DNA from 3 places in the Janthinobacterium sp. SUN128 genome. Region 2 is predicted to be linked to each of the others. Evidence: predicted binding sites of a transcription regulator. Region 2 holds the regulator's gene; each other region holds the start of a gene.
What was found. The regulator sigma-54, encoded in region 2, starts transcription at its own class of promoters, with help from an activator protein. The targets are predictions, from matches to a motif close to TGGCANGNAANCTGCTTT.

Region 1 (6,313 bases), on a different contig from region 2:
GCATAGCTGAGCAGCTTCAGGCCGGACAGGCGCTTGGCATTGCGGGCAACGCAAGCGCTGGGGCGCTCGGTCTTGATGCCGCGTGCAACTTGCTCCAGCGCGTCATATTCATCGGTTGTTAATTTCTCGTTCTTCATTACTTTTCCATAAAAGGCCAGGTGTTCGGCCCCCATGGTACGCGCCCCGCTGCGCATCGGCAACAGGCAACGTGAATCAGTCACCGCCCGCGCGGCGGACGGCTGACTGGAAGACGGGCAGGACAGCCCTTATTTATAGTTGCGCAGCAGCAGCCAGGCCAGGCCGCAACCCGCCACGGCGCCCGCCAGGGCCAGCGCCACGAGGTTTTTGCTGGTCATCACAGGCCGCCGGCCCAGGTAGATTTTGTTATGCAAGGAATTGCCCATGATGGTCTCCTGTACAAGAATTTTTATGATGTCTCATTATAAGAACAGAATCGTGACGGCCGCATGACACTCGACAGTTAGAGTTTGATTTGTATCCACTCGGCAACATTTATTGACGTTTTTGTTGTTTAAATGGCGTGGCGCCGGCGGCTACCGCGCAGTCCATTTCCGATCGGAAATAAACGCGGCACACACCTCCCCGTCACTGCATTTTCACGGGCGGTGGCGGCGGCGTCGGCTCCTCGACGGGCACGGGATCGATGTGGGGCGGCGTTTCCGGCGGCGGCGTGACGGGATCGCCTTCCGGCGGTGGCGGCATATCGGGTTCGGGCGTGCTGTGCGCACGCAACAGGGCAGGACGGAATTGGGTTTGCATGTGACCTCCTTTGCCCCACTCTAGCCGATGCGGCCAAATCCTGGCGCCCGCCAGTGGCACGCGACGGGGGAACTAAACGGCGCAGCGCCACTCCAACCTGGCAGGTCTCTCTCCTGCGAGTGCAAGCGATCCCCATGGCGCGCAAAAAAATCCTCTTTATGGCCGAGGCAGTGACCCTGGCCCACGTCGGCCGCCCCCTGAGCCTGGCCCAGGGACTCGACGAGGACAAATATGAGATGCATTTTGCCTGCGCCGATGGCTATGACTTTTGCTTCAAGCAAGCCTCCTTCCGGCGCTGGCGCATCGACAGCATTTCATCGCTGCAATTCCTGCAGGCGCTGGCGCACGGCAAGCCTGTCTACACGGAAAGCACCCTGCACGCGTACGTGGAAGACGACTTGCGCCTGCTCAATGCGGTCCAGCCCGATCTCGTGATCGGCGACTTCCGCCTGTCGCTGTCGGTCAGCGCGCGCCTGCAGCGCATTCCCTACATTACGCTCAGCAATGCCTATTGGAGTCCGTACGTGCGCCAGCACTACACGGTGCCCAGCCTGCCCCTGACAAGCCTGCTGCCCATCTGGCTGGCCGCCCCCCTGTTCCGCCTGATCCGCCCGCTGGCCTTCGCCTCGCATGCCGTGCCCCTGAACCGCGTGCGCCGCCGCCATGGCCTGCCATCCTTGGGCAGCGACTTGCGGCGCATCTATACGGATGCCGACCGCACCTTGTATGCGGATATTCCGCAACTGTTCCCGCCGCACGCCATGCCGTCCACGCACGACTACCTGGGCGCCATCATCTGGGCGCCGCCGCTCGACTTGCCGGACTGGTGGCAGCGTCCGGAACTGAGCAGCGGACGCCCCATCATCTATGTCACCTTGGGCAGTTCCGGCCAGGGGCAATTGCTACCGCGCGTGCTGCGCGCGCTGGCGCCCCTGCCTGTCACCGTATTGGCAGCCACGGCCGGCACCATCCGCGTCGATGCCGTGCCGCCGAATGCCTATGTCGCGCCCTTTCTGCCGGGCGATGTGGCCGCACGGCGCGCCAGCCTGGTGATCTGCAACGGCGGCAGCCCCACCAGCCAACAGGCGCTGACGGCGGGCGTACCCGTCATCGGTATCGCCGGCAACCTCGATCAATTCCTCAACATGCACGGCATCACGGAGGCCGGGGCCGGCCTGCTGCTGCGCGCCGACCGCTTCCAGGAAACCGCCCTGCGCCATGCCGCCACGCGCATGCTCGACGATGGCCAGGTCAAGCTGGCGGCGCGCCAGCTGGCCACGGCCATGCGCGACTATGTGCCAGGGCAACGCTTGCTACCCCATGTGCACGCCCTGCTGGGCTCGTTGCCGCAAGGCAGCCAGCCTTGACGGGCAGCGTCGGTTTTTCTTACAGCGAGTCCGGCAAAGCCTGCACCGCATCAACAAAAACACGCCAAGTCATTGATTTCAAAAGGGCCTCATGCGTTGGCATGGAAGTCGCTAGGTACTGGCCATGAGCACCTGCCGACAGGACTCAGCAAGACTTCCAGACTCACTCAACCACGAGGTGAATACAATGAAACTCTCGAAACTGAAACTGCTCCCGGCCGCAGCGGCACTGGCCATGCTGTGCGCCGCAGGTAGCGCACAGGCGGGCGCCTACGGCTATTCCTACAACAACATCTTCGGCCTCGTGATCGGCGTGCCAACGGGCCAGATCACGGTGGCCAACAGCACCACCATCTCGCGCAGCACGGCCACCCTGAATGGGGTAAGCGTCATCAATGGCGGCGCCGGCTCGCTCGATGCCCTCCGCGCCAACGTCGGCGCCGTCACCAAAGGCGAGAACGACTTCACGCAGCAAGGCCCCACCAACACCTATTCGCGCGGCGATGCGCAGATCGTCAGCACGCAGTTCCCTTCGTTCCCGCCCGGCTCCACCTCCACCCAGGTGGTGAACGTGGCCGAAGCCCACCTGGACGGCCCCGCCGGCACGGCCGATGCGTCCGGGCGCAATGGCTCGACCACGGGCTTCTCCGTCGATTTCATCGTCGGTTCGCCCACGGCAACGCTGAGCTTTGACTTCCTGGCCTCGCCCTTCATGCAGGTCTTCCTGCAAAGCACGGTCGGGCAGCTGTCCACCGCCACGGCCAATCTGGTCGTCACCTTCACCATCACGGATGCGACCGGCGCAACCGTGTTCAACTGGACGCCCGATGGCGTGATCGGCTCGGGCATCTCGGGCGGCACGGAAAACGCCGATGGCGCCAACCTGAACACCAGCCTGGCGACCAATTTCCTCACGCGCGGCAATCTATTCACCTACGACCCATCCGGCTGCGGCACGCCCACGGGCACCGGTGTCGGCACCGCGTGCGGCAGCAACTTCAGCTCCGTCAGCAATGCTTTGACAGCCGGCAACTACACCTTGACCCTGAATGCGGTGGAAAGCGTGGATCTGGTGAAACAGGCCGCGCCTGAGCCCGGCACCCTGGCTCTGCTGGGCCTGGGTCTGGCTGGCCTGGGCTATGCCCGTCGCCGCAAGGTTGCCGCCTGAACCAGGCAACAGGGGGATTCACAGGCGAGGAGGCTCTCCTCGCCTTTTTTATGTGGCAAGCCTGTCGGTTTTCCTTACAACGCGGCCGATCAGGAGATGAGGATTTTTCATGACGACATTTTCTTGCACCCGACTGCCAACGGTCTTGTTCGCCTTTCTGCTGCTGGCCAGCAGCGGCACCGCCAGCGCCGCCGCCTACGGCTATTCGTACACCAGTGTCTTTGGCCTGGTCATCAGCAATCCCTCCGGCTCCGTCTCCCTGCTCAGCAACATCGACCTGTCGCGCACCACCGCCACGCTCAACGGCAGCAGCATCATCAAGGGCGGCAGCAATGAGATCGACGCGCCGCAAGCGACACGCGGCGCCGTCACCAAGGGAGAGAATGATTTCACCCAGCAAGGCATGGGCAATGCCTCGTATGCGCGCGGCGAGGCGCAAATCGTCACCTCGCAAATCCCCCCCTTTCCACCGGGCTCGACCAGCACACATACCGTAAACGCGGCAGAAACCTTCCTGGCGGGCGGCGGCAGCGCCGACGCCTCGGGACGCAATGGTTCCAGCACCGCGATGACCGTCAATTTTGTCGTCGGCCAACCGGGCGCAACCATGGCCTTCGACTTCCAGGCCCTGCCCTTCATGCAGCTGTACCTGGACGCCTTGGCCGGCACAGGCTCGGCGGCCACCACGAATATGGCGATGACGTTTAGCATCATCGATGAACATGGCCAGATCGTCTTCAGCTGGGCGCCCGACGGCAATCTCGGTTCCGGCATCCTGGGCGGCACCGAACTGGCCGATGCCGCCAACCTCAATACCGGCTACGCGCAAACGCCGCTCACCAGCGGCAGCATGTTCACCTACGACCCCAGCGGCTGCGGCGCCCCCACAGGCACCGGCATCGGCACGACATGCGGCGGGCAGTACAGCGCCGTCACGGATCACCTGGTGGCGGGCAACTACACGCTGGTGTTGAACATGCTGAACAGTTCCGAACTGGTCTACGTGCCAGGCGTCACGCCAGTGACGCTGCCGGGAACCTTGCCGCTATTGGCGGCTGGCCTGGCAGCGCTGGCCAGCCTGGCGCCACGGCGCCGACAAGGCTGAGGCGCGCGCATGGCGTCACGCGCGCCTCACTGCCCCGCCGTTGGCGCCACCAGCAAGTCTTGCAGCGGACGGCGCAGCGAGCGCGCACTGGCCGCCGGCCCGGCGCCTATGCGCCCGAGAAACACGGCCCGCTCAACCGCCGTGGCGCCCAGCACGGCCTGGCATTGCGCGGCCAGCTCCTGCGCCAACTCCTGCATGCCATCGGTGCGCGAAAAAGTGCGCCGTTCGCGCACATAGCGGGCAAAGATCAGCGGCGTCAGTTCCGGCTGCAATTGCAGGCCCAGCTGCGTGGCCGTCAGCCAGAAGCGCTGCATGGCGCGGCCGGCCGCCACGTAATCGTCGATGTGGCGCGGCGGCGCATCGGCCAGCAGCATGAAATGCGCGGCACAATACAGGCCCGGCAGCAAGTCCATCTGCAGGCGCGGCGCGACGGTGCCAGCCAGCCAGGTATTGAAAAAATCCACGCGGCGCCAGCTGTGCATGACCCAGCGCATCAGGCGCGCCGTCATCGGGTCGACGCCGAGCGCCTGCTCCGGGATGCGGTCGCTGCTGAAGCGCGCGCCCCATTCGATGACGTCGCGGTGCACCTTGTGCGCCTCGGGCATGGTCAGGCGCAGCTTCGCATTGTCGAACATCAGGCGCGCGCAGGCCAGGCGCGCGCGCCCGCCTTCGAACCACTGCACGCCGTACCCGGGCGGCAAGCTGGCCGCCAGCGCCGCCTTTTCGCTGGCGCGCAAGCTGCGCGTGCTGAGCCGGCGCCGCTGCACACTGCGCTGCGGCAAGAAGGCCGCCAGCGGGTCGGGCTGCATGCCGGGACTGTCGACCAGGCGCACATCGAAGGTGGGTAGCGTGTCGGGCATGGACAGACGCCGGCGCGCTTCCATGCGCAAGCCATGGCTGCTGGCCGCCAGTGCCATGCTTTCGAGCAAGGCACCGAGCGATAGCTGGCTGGGATGGCCGTCGAGGTCATACACGCAATGGCTGCGCGTATCGAAGCCATGCACGACCACGTGCCGCGGGTCCACGACTTCAAAGCGCCACGGCTGCGTGTTGTCGCCGCTGGGCGCCCAGCGCGCCTGGTCGAGGATGTTTTCCAGTACGGGATCGATCTGCGGTGCTTGCGCCATTTATGCCCCCTGCGCCGCGCGGCGCCGCTTGATGATGGCCATCGTCAGGCGCTGCAGCGGATGACGGTTGCCGCCCGGACGCCAGGTATGCACGAGCTTGTTGCGGTAGGCGTCGAAATGCATGCCGTGCGGCGCCGCCATCACCTTGCCCCGCTTTAACAATATCTTCAAGGCTTCCGTGGCGGCCGCGCCCGCGCACAGCTGGCAGCCCATGATGGTCGACGGCCCGCGCCGCTCCTTCAGGTTGATGGCGGACGGGTCGACCAGATAGGGGCCGTGCAAGCCGGCCGGCGCCAATCCGACCAGGAAACGCAAGGCTTTTTCTTCCTCGGGCAAGTCGCCCCAGCCAAAATACTCTTCGAACGTCATGCCGCCCGGCATGAAGCTGAGCACGGCCGTGCCCATGCCCAGCGGCGCGGCCGTGATGGCGGGGATGCCCAGGCGGGCGCACGTGGCGAAGGTAGCCTGGCGCGCGGGAAAGGCGAAGAAATCCAGGCCGTCCACATACAGGTCGACACCGGCAAAAAACTCGGCCAGGTTGCTGTCGTGTATACCGTCTGGAAATTGTTTAATCTCAAGTTCGGGATTGATATCCCGCGCCATCTGCGCCAGCACGGCCACCTTGGGCTGCCCCAGGGTGGAGACCATGGCGCCGGCCTGGCGGTTGAAGTTGGCGATATCGAAGGTATCGAAATCGGCGATATGAAAAGCGCCGATACCGAGCCGCGCCAGGGTCAGCAAATGCACGCCACCGACGCCGCCCATG
Region 2 (6,313 bases):
CCGTGTACAGGGCATCGGCCGCGTTAATCGTCAAGCCCGTCAAGCCCAGGTACAGGCCCAGCTGGCCGGCCAGGCGGGATAGAAAATAACTGCCGCCCACGTCGGGAAACAAGCCGATATTGACTTCCGGCATGGCCATGCGCGTGCGGCCCGTCACGATGCGCAGGCGGTTGCCCGGCCCGGCTTGCGCCACGCCCATGCCGCCGCCCATCACCACGCCATCCATCACGGCAATATACGGTTTTGGGTAGAAATGAATTAAATGATTTAAAGCATATTCTTCCGTAAAGAAATCCTCCAGCAAGGCACTGCCGCCTTGCGGCGTGGCCAGGCCCGCATCGTAAAAGAAACGGATGTCGCCGCCGGCGCACAGGGCTTTTTCACTGCTGGAGCGGATCACCACGGCATCCACCTGCGGATCGTCGCGCCAGGCCAGCAAGGCCGCGCTCAGGGCGCGCACCATCTCCAGCGACAGGGAATTCAAGGCTTTCGGACGGTCGAGCACGATATGGCCCGTGCGGTTGCGGATGGAAGTCTGGACGAAGTCGCTCATGGCAGGCAGGAAAGAAGTGAAAGTGCAAACATTTTAGCCCCTGCGCGGCGAACATTGCGCTCAAAAGGTCCAGGCGCAAAAAAGGGCGCAAGATGTGCGCCCTTAGTTGATCACAACTGCTGGAAGCGGGTGGCCTTAGACGGCGACGACGGCTTCTTCCTCGGAGTTGTCTGGCAGATGCTTGATCGCCTCTTTACCGTGCCCTTGCACTTTGGTTTTGTATTTCATCACTTGCCTATCGAGCTTGTCGATCAGGGTATCGATCGCGGCGTACAGGTCGTGCGCCAAGCTTTCCACATAGACAGTCTTGCCGCTCAAACGCAGGTTGACTTCAGCCTTTTGACGTTTTTCTTTCTCTTTGAGGTTATCCACGGTCAGAATCACGGCGATATCGATGACTTGATCGAAATGACGTTTCACGCGCTCCAGCTTCGTTTGTACGTATTCACGGATGGCTGGTGTCACTTCGAGATGATGTCCGCTGATGGTGAGATTCATACACACTCCTAAAGATGATCGGGTTCGTGCGGTCCATCCTATCCGGCCCGCAGAGGAACCGAAAAAAACTTACAAACACTTACGCAGGCTCACTGGCGGAATTTTCAACGCTTCCCGGTATTTGGCAACAGTACGTCGCGCAATCACCATGCCTTGTTCCCCCAGCATGTCCGCAATCTTACTGTCGGATAAAGGATTTTTAGGGTCTTCTGCTCCTGTCAGTTGCACGATCAATGCCCGTATCGCCGTCGATGACGCTTCGCCCCCCGCTTCGGTGGCGACGTGGCTACCAAAGAAATATTTCAACTCGAACATGCCGTGCGGGGTCAGCATGTACTTTTGAGTTGTTACCCGCGAGATAGTACTCTCGTGTAAACCCAGTGTATCAGCTATTTCACGGAGCACAAGGGGACGCATGGCAACGGCCCCATGCGAGAAAAAGTTCTTTTGTCTTTCTACTATCGCCTGCGCCACGCGCAGGATCGTGTCGAAGCGCTGGCGCATATTCTTGATCAGCCACTTGGCTTCCTGCAACTGTGCGCCCATGGCGCCCTCGCCCTTGCCCTGCTTGAGCAAGTTGGCGTACATGGCATTGACGCGCAGGCGCGGCATGACATCGTTGTTTAAGGTCACTTGCCAGCCATTGCGCGCGCGCTTGACGACGACGTCGGGCACCACGTAATCGGAGACGTCCGAGGCGAACACGGCGCCCGGATGCGGATTGCACTGGCGAATCACCGTCTGCGCTTCGCGCAAGTCTTCATCGTCGCAATCGAGGGCTTTTTTCAGCTTGTTGAAATCGCGCTGGGCAAACCAGGCCAGGTGCTTTTCCACGATGACGAGGGCCATGCGGCGCGTCACCATGGCGATGTGCGGCAAGCGCTTGATTTGCAGCGCCAGGCATTCGGACGCATTGCGCGCGCCCACGCCGGGCGGATCGAAACTTTGCAAGAGAGACAAGGCCGTGCGCATCTCGTCGGCGTCGATTTCCAGCTCTTCCGGCAGGCGCGCCAGGATGTCGTCGAGCGACTCTTCCAGGTAGCCATTGTCGTCGAGCGCATCGATAATCAGCTCGACCAGCGCGCGGTCGCGCAATTCGAGTACCGTCACGCGCATCTGCTCCATCAGGTGTTCGCGCAGGGTGCAGTGATGGGCTTCGAGTTGCGGGCGCGAATCTTCGTCGTCGGGCGCCTTGCCGCGGCTCGCCTCGCTCCAGTCGCTGTCGCCGCCATCGGCGGCGGCCGGGCCGTCGCCGGCATCGCCATCAAAAGTTTCCGCTTCGGCCGGCGCTGCGGGCGCTTCCTGCCCTGGCGGCTGGGGCGGCGCTTCGGCCGGCGCTGCCGTGGAACTCAAGGCACCGTCGGACAGCAGGCGCAGCGAACGGTCGAGCGGATCATCGAGGCGTTCGAGCAAGGGATTGTCCGTCAGCAATTGCTCTAGTTCCTGATGCAATTCCAGGGTAGACAATTGCAACAGGCGTATCGATTGCTGCAACTGCGGCGTCAGTGCCAGGTGCTGCGAAGTGCGCAGCTGCAATGATTGTTTCATTGGCTTACATGCGGAAGTGTTCGCCCAGATAGACCCGGCGTACCGACTCGTTCGCGATGATGTCGTCGGGGCGTCCCGACGCCAGTACCGAGCCCTGGTTGATGATGTAGGCACGGTCGCAGATACCCAGCGTCTCGCGCACATTATGATCGGTGATCAACACGCCGATATTGCGCTCCTTCAAGAAACGCACGATGCGCTGGATCTCGATCACGGCGATCGGATCGACGCCGGCGAACGGTTCGTCGAGCAGCACGAAACGGGGATCGGTGGCCAGCGCGCGGGCGATTTCCACGCGGCGGCGCTCGCCACCCGACAGGGACAGGGCCTGGTTCTCGCGCAGCTTTTCAATCTGCAAGTCGGCCAGCAATTTATCCAGGCGCACCTCGATCTCGGCCTTCGTCAGCGGACGGCCTTCGACGGTCTGGATTTCCAGCACGGCGCGGATATTGTCTTCCACCGTCAGCTTGCGGAAGACGGACGCTTCCTGCGGCAGGTAGGACAGGCCCATCTGCGCGCGGCGGTGGATCGGCAGGCTGGAGATGTCCACGCCGCTGATATCGATGCTGCCGCCATCGGACGGCACCAGGCCGACGATCATGTAGAACGAGGTGGTCTTGCCGGCGCCGTTCGGGCCCAGCAAACCCACCACTTCACCGCATTCGACTTGCAGCGAGACATCATGCACGACTTGCCGCTTGCCATAGGTTTTTTGCAGCCCGCGAACGATCAGGGTGCTGCCGCAACGAGTATTGTCCATTATTTCTTTCCTGGCGCAGGCGTGGCCGGCGCTTTCTCCGCCGCCGGTGCCTTGGTTTTCGGCTGGATCACCATGCGCACGCTGCCGCCATCCGGGGTGCTGGTGCCGCTGTTGGAATTTTCCATCGCAAACACTTCCTTGCGGCTGTCATACGAGATGAAGGCGCCATTGGCCACGTCGGTCACTTTCGTGCCTTCCAGGCGCGTCAGCTTGGCCCTGGAAAACAGTTTCACCACTTCCGTCTTGTTGTCGTATTCCACGCGCTCCGCTTCGCCTTCCACCCACAGGTCGCCCGCGCCATCGCGCTTCTGGCGGAAGGTGGCGAGCTTGCCGGGATCGGCCCAGAAGGTAATGAACTGGTAGCCTTGCGGATCTTCCGTGATCACGGCGCGCCCCGCCTTCATGGTCAGGGTCCCCTTGACCAGCACGACGTCGCCCGTCAGGGTGCGCACCTGCTTGATGTCATCGACGTGGCCGCTACGTGCCGTGATGACGGCTTCCTTCTCGGAATCGGCCTTCTCGGCATGCGCCACGCCCATGATGGCCAGGGAAAATACGGTCAACAGCAAGATGTTCTTCATAGTATGGTTTCCTTGTTTCATTCTGTCATTTTGCCGCCGCGGCCGGGCGCGGTTTCGGCGGGAGGACCATGCGCAGCGCATTCTGCACTTCCACCACGCCGGTGGCGTTATTGGCTTTCATGCCGATGCCATTGAGGCGCGAGGTGCCCGTCAGGATATCGACAGGCACGTCCGTTTCCATTCTTTCCTCATCCGGGAACACCGTCAGCGCTTCCGTCTTGACCGTCAGGTTCTGCGCCTTCGGACTGGCCACGCGGTCGATCACGACATTGCGGTGCAGTTGCAGCCGGGTATTGTCCTGGTCGATATGCGCCAGTTCCGCATTCATGTTCATCGGTGGCATGCCTGGCGTGAGCTTGCGCACGAAGGGCCGGTCGATATCGGACGAATCGTCCAGCGGATAATGCGTGAGCTTGGCGCCCGACACGATATAGCTGGGTTTTCCCGTCAAATCCATGCGCACCAGGCTGAAATTGGTAATGAAATAGTCGGGCTCATCCAGATGCTTGCTGGCCGTGATGTCCTGGCTATTCTTGTTCATCACCTCGAGCAGCCAAAAGCTGCCCAGCGCGACAACAACCGCGCCCAGCACGGTAAAAATCATGCGCCAGCGATGGGCGCCTCCTGGCTTACGCATAGGGCTTCACTCTTTCAAATGTCACTGGCGAGGCGGCGCGCCTCACTCCAGGAACGGCGCCATGACGCGCGCATAATTGTCCTGGGCACGCAGCAGGAATTCGCAGATCTCGCGCACCGCGCCGCGGCCGCCGCCGGCCTGCGTCACATGGTGGGCCAGGCCCTGCACTTCCGGGCGCCCGCCCGGCACGCTGACGGCAAAGCCGACGCGTTTCAGGATGGGCGCATCGATGACGTCGTCGCCGATATAGCCGCATTGCTCTTCCGTCAAGCCCGTCAGCGCCAGCAGTTCGCGAAACGGCGTCAGCTTGTCGTGGCCGCCCTGGTGCACGTGGGTAATGCCCAGGTCTTGCGCGCGGCGCGCCGTGATGGGCGAGCGGCGCGCGCTGATGATGGCCGTCTGCACGCCCGATTCCTGCAGCAGCTTGATGCCCAGGCCATCATACACATTAAACGTTTTCATCATCTCGCCGTCCGGGCCGAAATGCAGGCTGCCGTCGGTGAGCACGCCATCGACGTCAAAGATCATCAGTTTGACCTTGGCCGCGCGTGCCAGGTTGTCCGCGACGCTGTCCATCAGATCACCTTCGCTTGCGTCAGATCATGGATATGCAGCGCGCCCACCAGTTTGCCGTCGGCATCGACGACCAGCATCTGGTTGATGCGGAACTGCTCCATCACGGCCACGGCATCCACGGCCAGGCGTTCGGGCGCGATGCTGCGCGGCTGCGCATGCATGACGTCGCGGATCGCCACTTGCGTGAAATCCTGCACGCGCTCGAACATGCGGCGCAAGTCGCCATCGGTAAACACGCCCACGGGGCGGTTGTCCGCGTCGACAATGGCCGTCATGCCCATGCCTTTCTTCGTCATTTCTTCCAGCGCCTGCAGCAAGGAAGCGTCCACGGGCACCTTGGGTACGCGTTCGCCGCTGCGCATGACGTCATGCACGTGCGTGAGCAGGCGACGGCCCAGGGCGCCGCCCGGGTGCGAGCGGGCAAAATCTTCTTCCTTGAAGCCGCGCAAGTCGAGCAAGGCCACGGCCAGCGCGTCGCCCAGGGCCAGAGTGACGGTGGTGCTGGCCGTCGGCGCCAGGTTCAGCGGACAGGCTTCTTTCTCAACAGAAATATCCAGGTGCACGTCGGCCAATTGCGCCAGGCTCGAATTCGGCTTGCCCGTCATGGAAATCAGCACGCCACCCATGCGCTTGACGACGGGCATGATGGCCATCAGTTCCGACGATTCGCCGGAGTACGATATGGCAATAAAAGCATCTTCCGAGGTGACCATGCCCAGGTCGCCATGGGCCGCTTCGGCCGGATGCACGAACAGGGCCGGCGTGCCGGTGGAAGCGAGGGTGGCGGCAATCTTGCGCGCGATATGGCCGGATTTGCCGATGCCGGAGACGACGACTCTTCCTTTGCATTGCAACAACATCGCCACGGCGCGGCCCACGCTGTCGTCCGTGGCCAGGCGCGCGTGCAGCGCAACGATGGCGTCGGACTCGATCTGCAAGGTGGTGCGGGCCAGCGCGACGGCGCGCTCGGTCGTCGCTTGCATGTCAATTCGATCAAAAGCTTTCAGCATTGTTTTTTCATGGGTTACACTCATGCCCAAAGTATAAACGAATTAGGAAAGCAAAAAACTTGCCAGTCACAACAAACAACGATTTCCATTGACCGTACCGGGCAACCCATGTTTTCCTCGCTTGAACTGACCCTGATGTTACTCGGCAGC
Region 3 (6,313 bases), on a different contig from region 2:
CATTTGCTCTTCTTTGGTATTGACTAAAAAACCAAGGAGACCAGCATGACCTATTCCATTCGTACCCTGCTCGGCGTGGCGGCGGCCGGCGCCGTTGCCCTCACTTCCCTGCTGACCTTGCCGCATGCCTATGCGCACGGCAATGTCACGCCGCAAGGCGTCGATACCACGGGCTTGCCCAAGGTAGGCGATAAGTGGCTTGAGCAAAACCCGTATCGTGGCAACAAGCTGGCCTTGACGGTGGGCACCTCGGCCTACAACCAGAATTGCGCCCGGTGCCACGGCATCGAAGCCATCTCGGGCGGCATCGCGCCGGACTTGCGCCAGCTGGACCGCGATTGCTTCGGTATCAAGAATGAGACAAAGAAACAGGCTTGCTACAAGGAAACGGATAATTACTACCTGGCCACCATACGCCACGGTAAAGTGCGTAATGGCGCTGTGTACATGCCGCCGTTCGAAGGCGTGTTCAACCAGGAAGCCATGTGGGCCATCAAGACTTACCTGGAAACCCGCCGCGAGTCGAATTAAGTCGAACTGATCACAAAGGAGTCCCATGCGTTCATTTCAATTCCGGGGCGCGCGCGCGATGATCTCGCTCGCCTGCCTGGCGCTGTGCGCAGCCGCGCCGGCGCGTGCCGACTGGCAAAAAGTGCAGCAGTCGGGCAGCCTGAAAGTGGCTGTGTATAACGAGTTCGCGCCGTTTTCCGACAAGGGCGCGGGCATCGATATCGATATTGCCGAAGCGCTGGCGAAAAAGCTGGGTTTGAAACTGAGCTTGCTGCCATTTCCCGCCGGCGAAAACCTCAACGATGATTTGCGCAATATGGTGTGGAAGGGGCATTACCTTGGTTATGGTCCCGCCGATGTGATGCTGCATGTGCCGGTCGACAAGAAGTTGATGGCGGATAACGACAAGGTCGAGATCTTCGCGCCGTATTACGTGGAAACCGTGCGCCTGGCGCGCAGCGCGCAAGCCGTGCCGCAATTCGATGGCGTCGCTTCGCTGGCCGGCAAGCGCATCGGCGTGGAAAAGGTATCGATCGCGGCCATGCTGATGCTGGGTGAAGACAATGGCAAGTACCGCGACGACGTGCGCATCTTCGACACGGCGGCCGAAGCCTTGCAGCAATTACAGGCAGGACAGCTCGATGCCGTGCTGGCCAACCGTTCGGAGATCGAATCGGTGCTGAAAAGCGATCCCGCTTTCCCCTTGAGCGAAGTGGCGTTCGCCCGCCTGCCGCGTGCCGGCTGGGCCGTGGGCCTGGCCGTCAGCCGCCAGCAGCTCGACGTGGGCAAGTTGCTGCAGGCGGCCATGAACGAGATGGCGGCCAGCGGTGAATTGAAAGCCATCTTTGAAAAATATGGCGTCAAGGAAGCGCGGCCCTGACGTAGCGTGCTTGAGTTGAAAAGCCCGTGCATCGATCGATGCGCGGGCTTTTTATTTTTAGAAACTATATTGGGCGCTGACGCCCAGCAACCAGTTACGTCCCGGCGCCGCTTCATAGTAGCGCTTGTTGCTGTCGCCGACGATGACGGAGCCCACGTAGGTCTTGTCGAAAAGATTGTTCAGGCGGGCAAATTCCTTGAAGCGCCAATTGCCCACGTTTTGTTTGGCGTTGAAGCGCGCATTGAACACCGTATAGCCGGGCGCCGGCTTTTCGCTGTTGCTGTCTTCCGCGTAGACCTGGTTGCTGGCCACGCTTTCCAGCGCCGCGCCAAAACGGTCGAGCGTGTCTTTCCAGGCCAGTTCCGCAAACAGGTTGGCGCTGGGCACGCCCGGCAAGCGGCTGCCTTCGCGCACGTTGCCAAACGCCTGGTCATACACGGCGCGCAGGCTGGTCAGTGCCACTTTGGTCGTGAAGCCATACGGCAGGTTCGAGTCCAGCGACACTTCCATACCCTGGCGCAAGGTTTTACCCGCATTGCGGTAGCTGGTGCGTCCGCCGCTGGACTTGTCGACCACCAGTTCGTCGTTGGTCTTGATCTGGAACACGGCCGCGTTGACGTGCGTATTGTTATTGATCCTGGCTTTGATACCAGCTTCCAGGTTGGTGCTGGTCGCTGGTTTCAAGTTGAAATTGAAGCCGCCGCCCGTACCCGAGTAAAACAGTTCATTCAAGGTAGGCGCTTCGAAGCCGCGCGCGGCGCTGGCATACACGTTGACGTTCGGCGTCAGCTTGTACAGCAGGCCCAGCACCGGTGTCGTGTGGCTGAACTCCAGGCTGCCGCTATCGTTGCCGTTGCTGAGGAAATGGTCGTCGACCGCCACTTTCATCTTGCTGTAGCGTACGCCTGCGCTGAGCAGCCACGGGCCGCCTTGCCATTCCGCCTGGATATAGGGATCGAGGCTGGAGACGACATTCTGCTCGTCGCGGCGCAGCTTGCCCTTTACGCCAAAGCTATTGCCGATGAAGTTTTCGTAGCCGGTACGGTCATCGCTGGAGCGGCCGTAATCGATGCCGATGGTGGTGCTCAGCTTGCCGCCGGCCAACTGGTTCACGTGCAGCCAGTTGGTGTCGATGCCATAGAACTGGCGCTGGAAGTCGACCACGCCGCCCGAATGCTTAAGTAGACCGTCCACTTTGGTATTTTGGAATGCTTTATTAAACGCCTGGTACTGGATCACGTCGCGGTTGCCGCCATACACCATCACGTGCAGGCGGTCATCGCCGAACGACTGTTCATAGGTGGCGCCGATTTGCTGGTGGTCGATGCTCTTGCGGGTGTTGTAGCGTTCGGCCAGCGTGCGTTTCGGGTTTTGCGTATCCGTCGCGTCGAGCTCACCGGCGCGCGGGTCGGCGGCAAACGTGGCCCAGGTAGCGCCCAGCGGATCTTGCGTATTGCCTTGATGCAGGCTGTTGGCGACGATGGTCAGCTTGCTGTCCTTCGTCGGCTTGACGGTGATCTTGCCGAACGCCTGTTCGCGCGTGGCGGCGCTATGGTCGCGGAAACCGTCCGTGCGGAAGCGCGAGCCGTCGAGCACGTAGCCGATGCCGCCTGCCTGGCCTTGCGCCGAGAGATCGACCTTGCTGGTGCCGTAGCTGCCGCCCGTCACATTCAGTTCGACGGAAGGGGGATTTTGTCCATCCCTGGAAAACAGCTGGATCACGCCGCCCGAATGGTTGCCGTAGATGGCAGAAAACGGTCCGCGCAGCACTTCGATGCGCTCGGCCGTATCGAGGTTGAAGGTGGCGGCCTGGCCCTGGCCGTCGGGCATGCTGGCGGGAATGCCATCACTGATCAGCTTGACGCCGCGCACACCAAAGGCCGAGCGTGCGCCGAAGCCGCGCGACGAGATCTGCAAGTCTTGCGCATAGTTCTGGCGGTTTTGCACGACCAGGCCCGGCACGGCGGCCAGCGCTTCCGACGCGTTGACGCGGATTTGGCCATCCTGGATGCGGGCGCTGTCGACCACGTCGATCGAGGCCGGCACTTCCTGGCTGGGGTGGGCGATGCGGCTGCCGCTGATGACCACCGTATCCATCAGTTGTCCGGCGGCCAGGCTAGCTGCCTCGGCGGCAAAGACGTGGGGGGCGAGGGTGGCGCTGCCGGCGACAAACAGGCTGGCGATGGTGTTCAGGCGGAAACGGTGCTGCATGCGGATTCTCCAATGTGAATAAAAGCCTGCTTGATCGCGTGCGCGGTACAGGTCTGCATAGTCTTATCAAGCAATATGCCTGCCATGTCTCCATTGGTGGGCTGAAATTATACCCGTGTCAGTGGCACGGCGTTTGCATACAGCAATGGGCAGATGCGCCGCTACCGCGCGCTTTTCCTGTGTTTTGCCATTGAAAAGGTGATTATGCCCAACTTCTTCTCGTGCTTGCGCCAGGTTTGCTGGCTATTGCCGGCGCTCGCCAGCACCGCCCTCCAGGCAGCTCCCTTTGCCTATGTCCCCAATGAAAAATCGGGCACCTTGAGCGTGATCGACACGGCGACCGACCAGGTAGTGCGTCAGATCGCCGCAGGCAAGCGGCCGCGCGGCATCGCCGCCGACCCCACCGGACGGCAATTGTTTGTCACGGATGCCGCCAGCAGTGCCTTGTTGCTGATCGATAACGCGGGCGGCGCGCCCGTGCGTACGGTGGCGCTGGGCAAGTCGCCCGAAGGTGTCAGCGCTTCCCGGGACGGTCATTACGTGGCAGTGGCCGTCGAGGAAAACAATAGCGTGGCCTTGCTCGATGGTCAGACAGCTACTTTGCTCGCCGATATCAAAGTGCAGGGACGCAATCCGGAACATGCCGTCTTCAGCCCGGATGGACGCTGGCTGCTGGTCAGCGCGGAAGAGGCGGAGCAAGTCGATGTCATTGATGTGGCGCAACGCCGCCAGGTCGCTTCCATCGCCGTGGGACTGCGTCCGCGCGGCATCGGTTTCAGTCCGGACTCGGGCCGCGCCTATGTGGCGTGCGAACTGGTCAATGCCGTCTACGTGATCGACATGGTCGCGCGCAAGGCGATTGCCACCATTCCAGCGGGCAAGAATGCGAATGGCATCGTGGTCCATCCCAACGGCAAGCAGGTGTATGTCTCGAATGGCACGGACGGCACGGTGATGGTGATCGACACGGCCAGCAATCAAGTGACGGCCACGATTGACGTCGGCAAGCGCCCGTGGAACATGGCCATCACGCCCGACGGCGCCAAGCTGTACGTGGCCAATGGCCGTTCGAACAGTGTATCCGTCATCGACACGGCCAGCGCGCGCAAGGTGGCCGACATTGCTGTAGGCGAATTGCCATGGGGCGTGGTGATTCGTTGATTCCTTGGTGGCACAGGCGCAGGTGTTCCAGTCTGGTACACCTGTTCCATTGTGCAGCGGCGCAGGGGAGATTCCGCAGGGCTGGCCCGGATTGGAACAGGACGTCTTCACCTTGTTCAAAATGCAAACAGGCCCACGTCCCCACCCAAGCAGGTGGCCTGCGCTGAAAAACGTGCCGGGTTTGATGCCGCGCCCTTGTAACAGGGATAAAACCGGCTAAGTTTGTAGTGGGATGGCGAGCTGGCACGGCATTTGCGGAAGACTCCGTGTACTCACCCCATCTGTACCAGGACGTTTGATTTTAATTAAGTAATTCCATTCTAATTAACCCGATAGAGGACGACATGAATCTCGCAGACATCAGCAAACTGGGCGTAGCCAATCCCTTCAAACAACGCTATGACAATTACATCGGCGGCAAATTCGTTGCACCAGTAAAAGGTGAATACTTTCCTAACATTACGCCGATCACGGGCTTGCCGTTTTGCGAAATCGCCCGTTCCACGACGGAAGACGTCGAGCTGGCGCTGGATGCCGCGCACGCCGCCAAGGATGCCTGGGGCAAGACTTCGCCTGCCGAGCGCGCCAATATTTTGAACCGCATCGCCGACCGCATCGAACAGAACCTGAGCCTGATCGCCACGGCGGAAACCATCGACAACGGCAAGCCGATCCGCGAAACGATGAATGCAGACATTCCACTGGCCATCGACCATTTCCGTTACTTCGCCGGTTGCATCCGCGCGCAGGAAGGTTCCGTCGCGCAAATCGATGCGGAAACCTATGCCTACCACTACCATGAGCCGCTGGGCGTCGTGGGGCAGATCATTCCGTGGAATTTCCCGATTCTGATGGCCGTGTGGAAACTGGCGCCAGCCCTGGCCGCCGGCAATTGCGTGGTGCTCAAACCGGCCGAGCAGACCCCGGCTTCCATCATGGTGTTGATCGAGCTGATCGGCGACCTGCTGCCGCCTGGCGTGCTGAACATCATCAATGGTTTCGGCCTGGAAGCGGGCAAGCCGCTGGCCTCGAGCAAGCGCATCGCCAAGATCGCCTTTACGGGCGAAACGGGCACGGGCCGTCTGATCATGGGCTATGCGGCGCAAAACCTGATTCCCGTCACCCTGGAGCTGGGCGGCAAGTCGCCGAACATCTTCTTTGAAGACGTGATGGATGCCGATGATGAGTATTTCGACAAGTGCCTGGAAGGTTTTGCGATGTTTGCGCTGAATCAAGGCGAAGTGTGCACCTGCCCATCGCGCGTGCTGATCCAGGAATCGATCTACGAGAAATTCATCGAACGGGCCTTGAAGCGCGTGGCCGCCATCAAGCAGGGCAATCCGCTCGACTCGTCCACCATGATCGGCGCGCAGGCTTCGCAGGAGCAGCTGGAAAAAATCCTGTCCTACCTCGACATCGGCCGCCAGGAAGGCGCGGAAGTGCTGGCCGGCGGCGAGCGCAGCAAGCAGGCGGGCGACCTGGAAGGCGGCTACTACGTGCGTCCGACCGTGTTCAAGGGCCATAACAAGATGCGCATCTTCCAGGAAGAGA

Region 1: O3297_RS12365 (EDSAP-1 family PEP-CTERM protein) is a predicted target of sigma-54. The motif match lies at 2,245-2,262, and genes of this name have one in related genera.
Region 3: O3297_RS28650 (beta-propeller fold lactonase family protein) is a predicted target of sigma-54. The motif match lies at 3,724-3,741, and genes of this name have one in related genera.

Annotation. Positions count from the first base shown of each region.
Region 1 is NZ_JAPWHY010000001.1:2,734,906-2,741,218, forward strand. Features, by position in the region: gene O3297_RS12345 (hypothetical protein) at 1-137, opposite strand, end outside; gene O3297_RS12350 (hypothetical protein) at 267-404, opposite strand; gene O3297_RS12355 (hypothetical protein) at 607-780, opposite strand; gene O3297_RS12360 (glycosyltransferase) at 915-2,147, shown strand; gene O3297_RS12365 (EDSAP-1 family PEP-CTERM protein) at 2,335-3,315, shown strand; gene O3297_RS12370 (EDSAP-1 family PEP-CTERM protein) at 3,425-4,420, shown strand; gene O3297_RS12375 (nitroreductase family protein) at 4,447-5,547, opposite strand; gene O3297_RS12380 (ThiF family adenylyltransferase) at 5,548-6,313, opposite strand, start outside.
Region 2 is NZ_JAPWHY010000003.1:200,019-206,331, forward strand. Features, by position in the region: gene O3297_RS23605 (enoyl-CoA hydratase/isomerase family protein) at 1-553, opposite strand, end outside; gene hpf (ribosome hibernation-promoting factor, HPF/YfiA family) at 689-1,051, opposite strand; gene O3297_RS23615 (RNA polymerase factor sigma-54) at 1,121-2,599, opposite strand; gene lptB (LPS export ABC transporter ATP-binding protein) at 2,604-3,359, opposite strand; gene lptA (lipopolysaccharide transport periplasmic protein LptA) at 3,359-3,940, opposite strand; gene lptC (LPS export ABC transporter periplasmic protein LptC) at 3,966-4,577, opposite strand; gene O3297_RS23635 (HAD family hydrolase) at 4,620-5,153, opposite strand; gene O3297_RS23640 (SIS domain-containing protein) at 5,153-6,187, opposite strand; gene O3297_RS23645 (monovalent cation:proton antiporter family protein) at 6,272-6,313, shown strand, end outside.
Region 3 is NZ_JAPWHY010000010.1:9,596-15,908, reverse strand. Features, by position in the region: gene pedF (cytochrome c-550 PedF) at 46-531, shown strand; gene O3297_RS28660 (ABC transporter substrate-binding protein) at 557-1,390, shown strand; gene O3297_RS28655 (TonB-dependent receptor) at 1,448-3,601, opposite strand; gene O3297_RS28650 (beta-propeller fold lactonase family protein) at 3,806-4,762, shown strand; gene adh (aldehyde dehydrogenase) at 5,107-6,313, shown strand, end outside.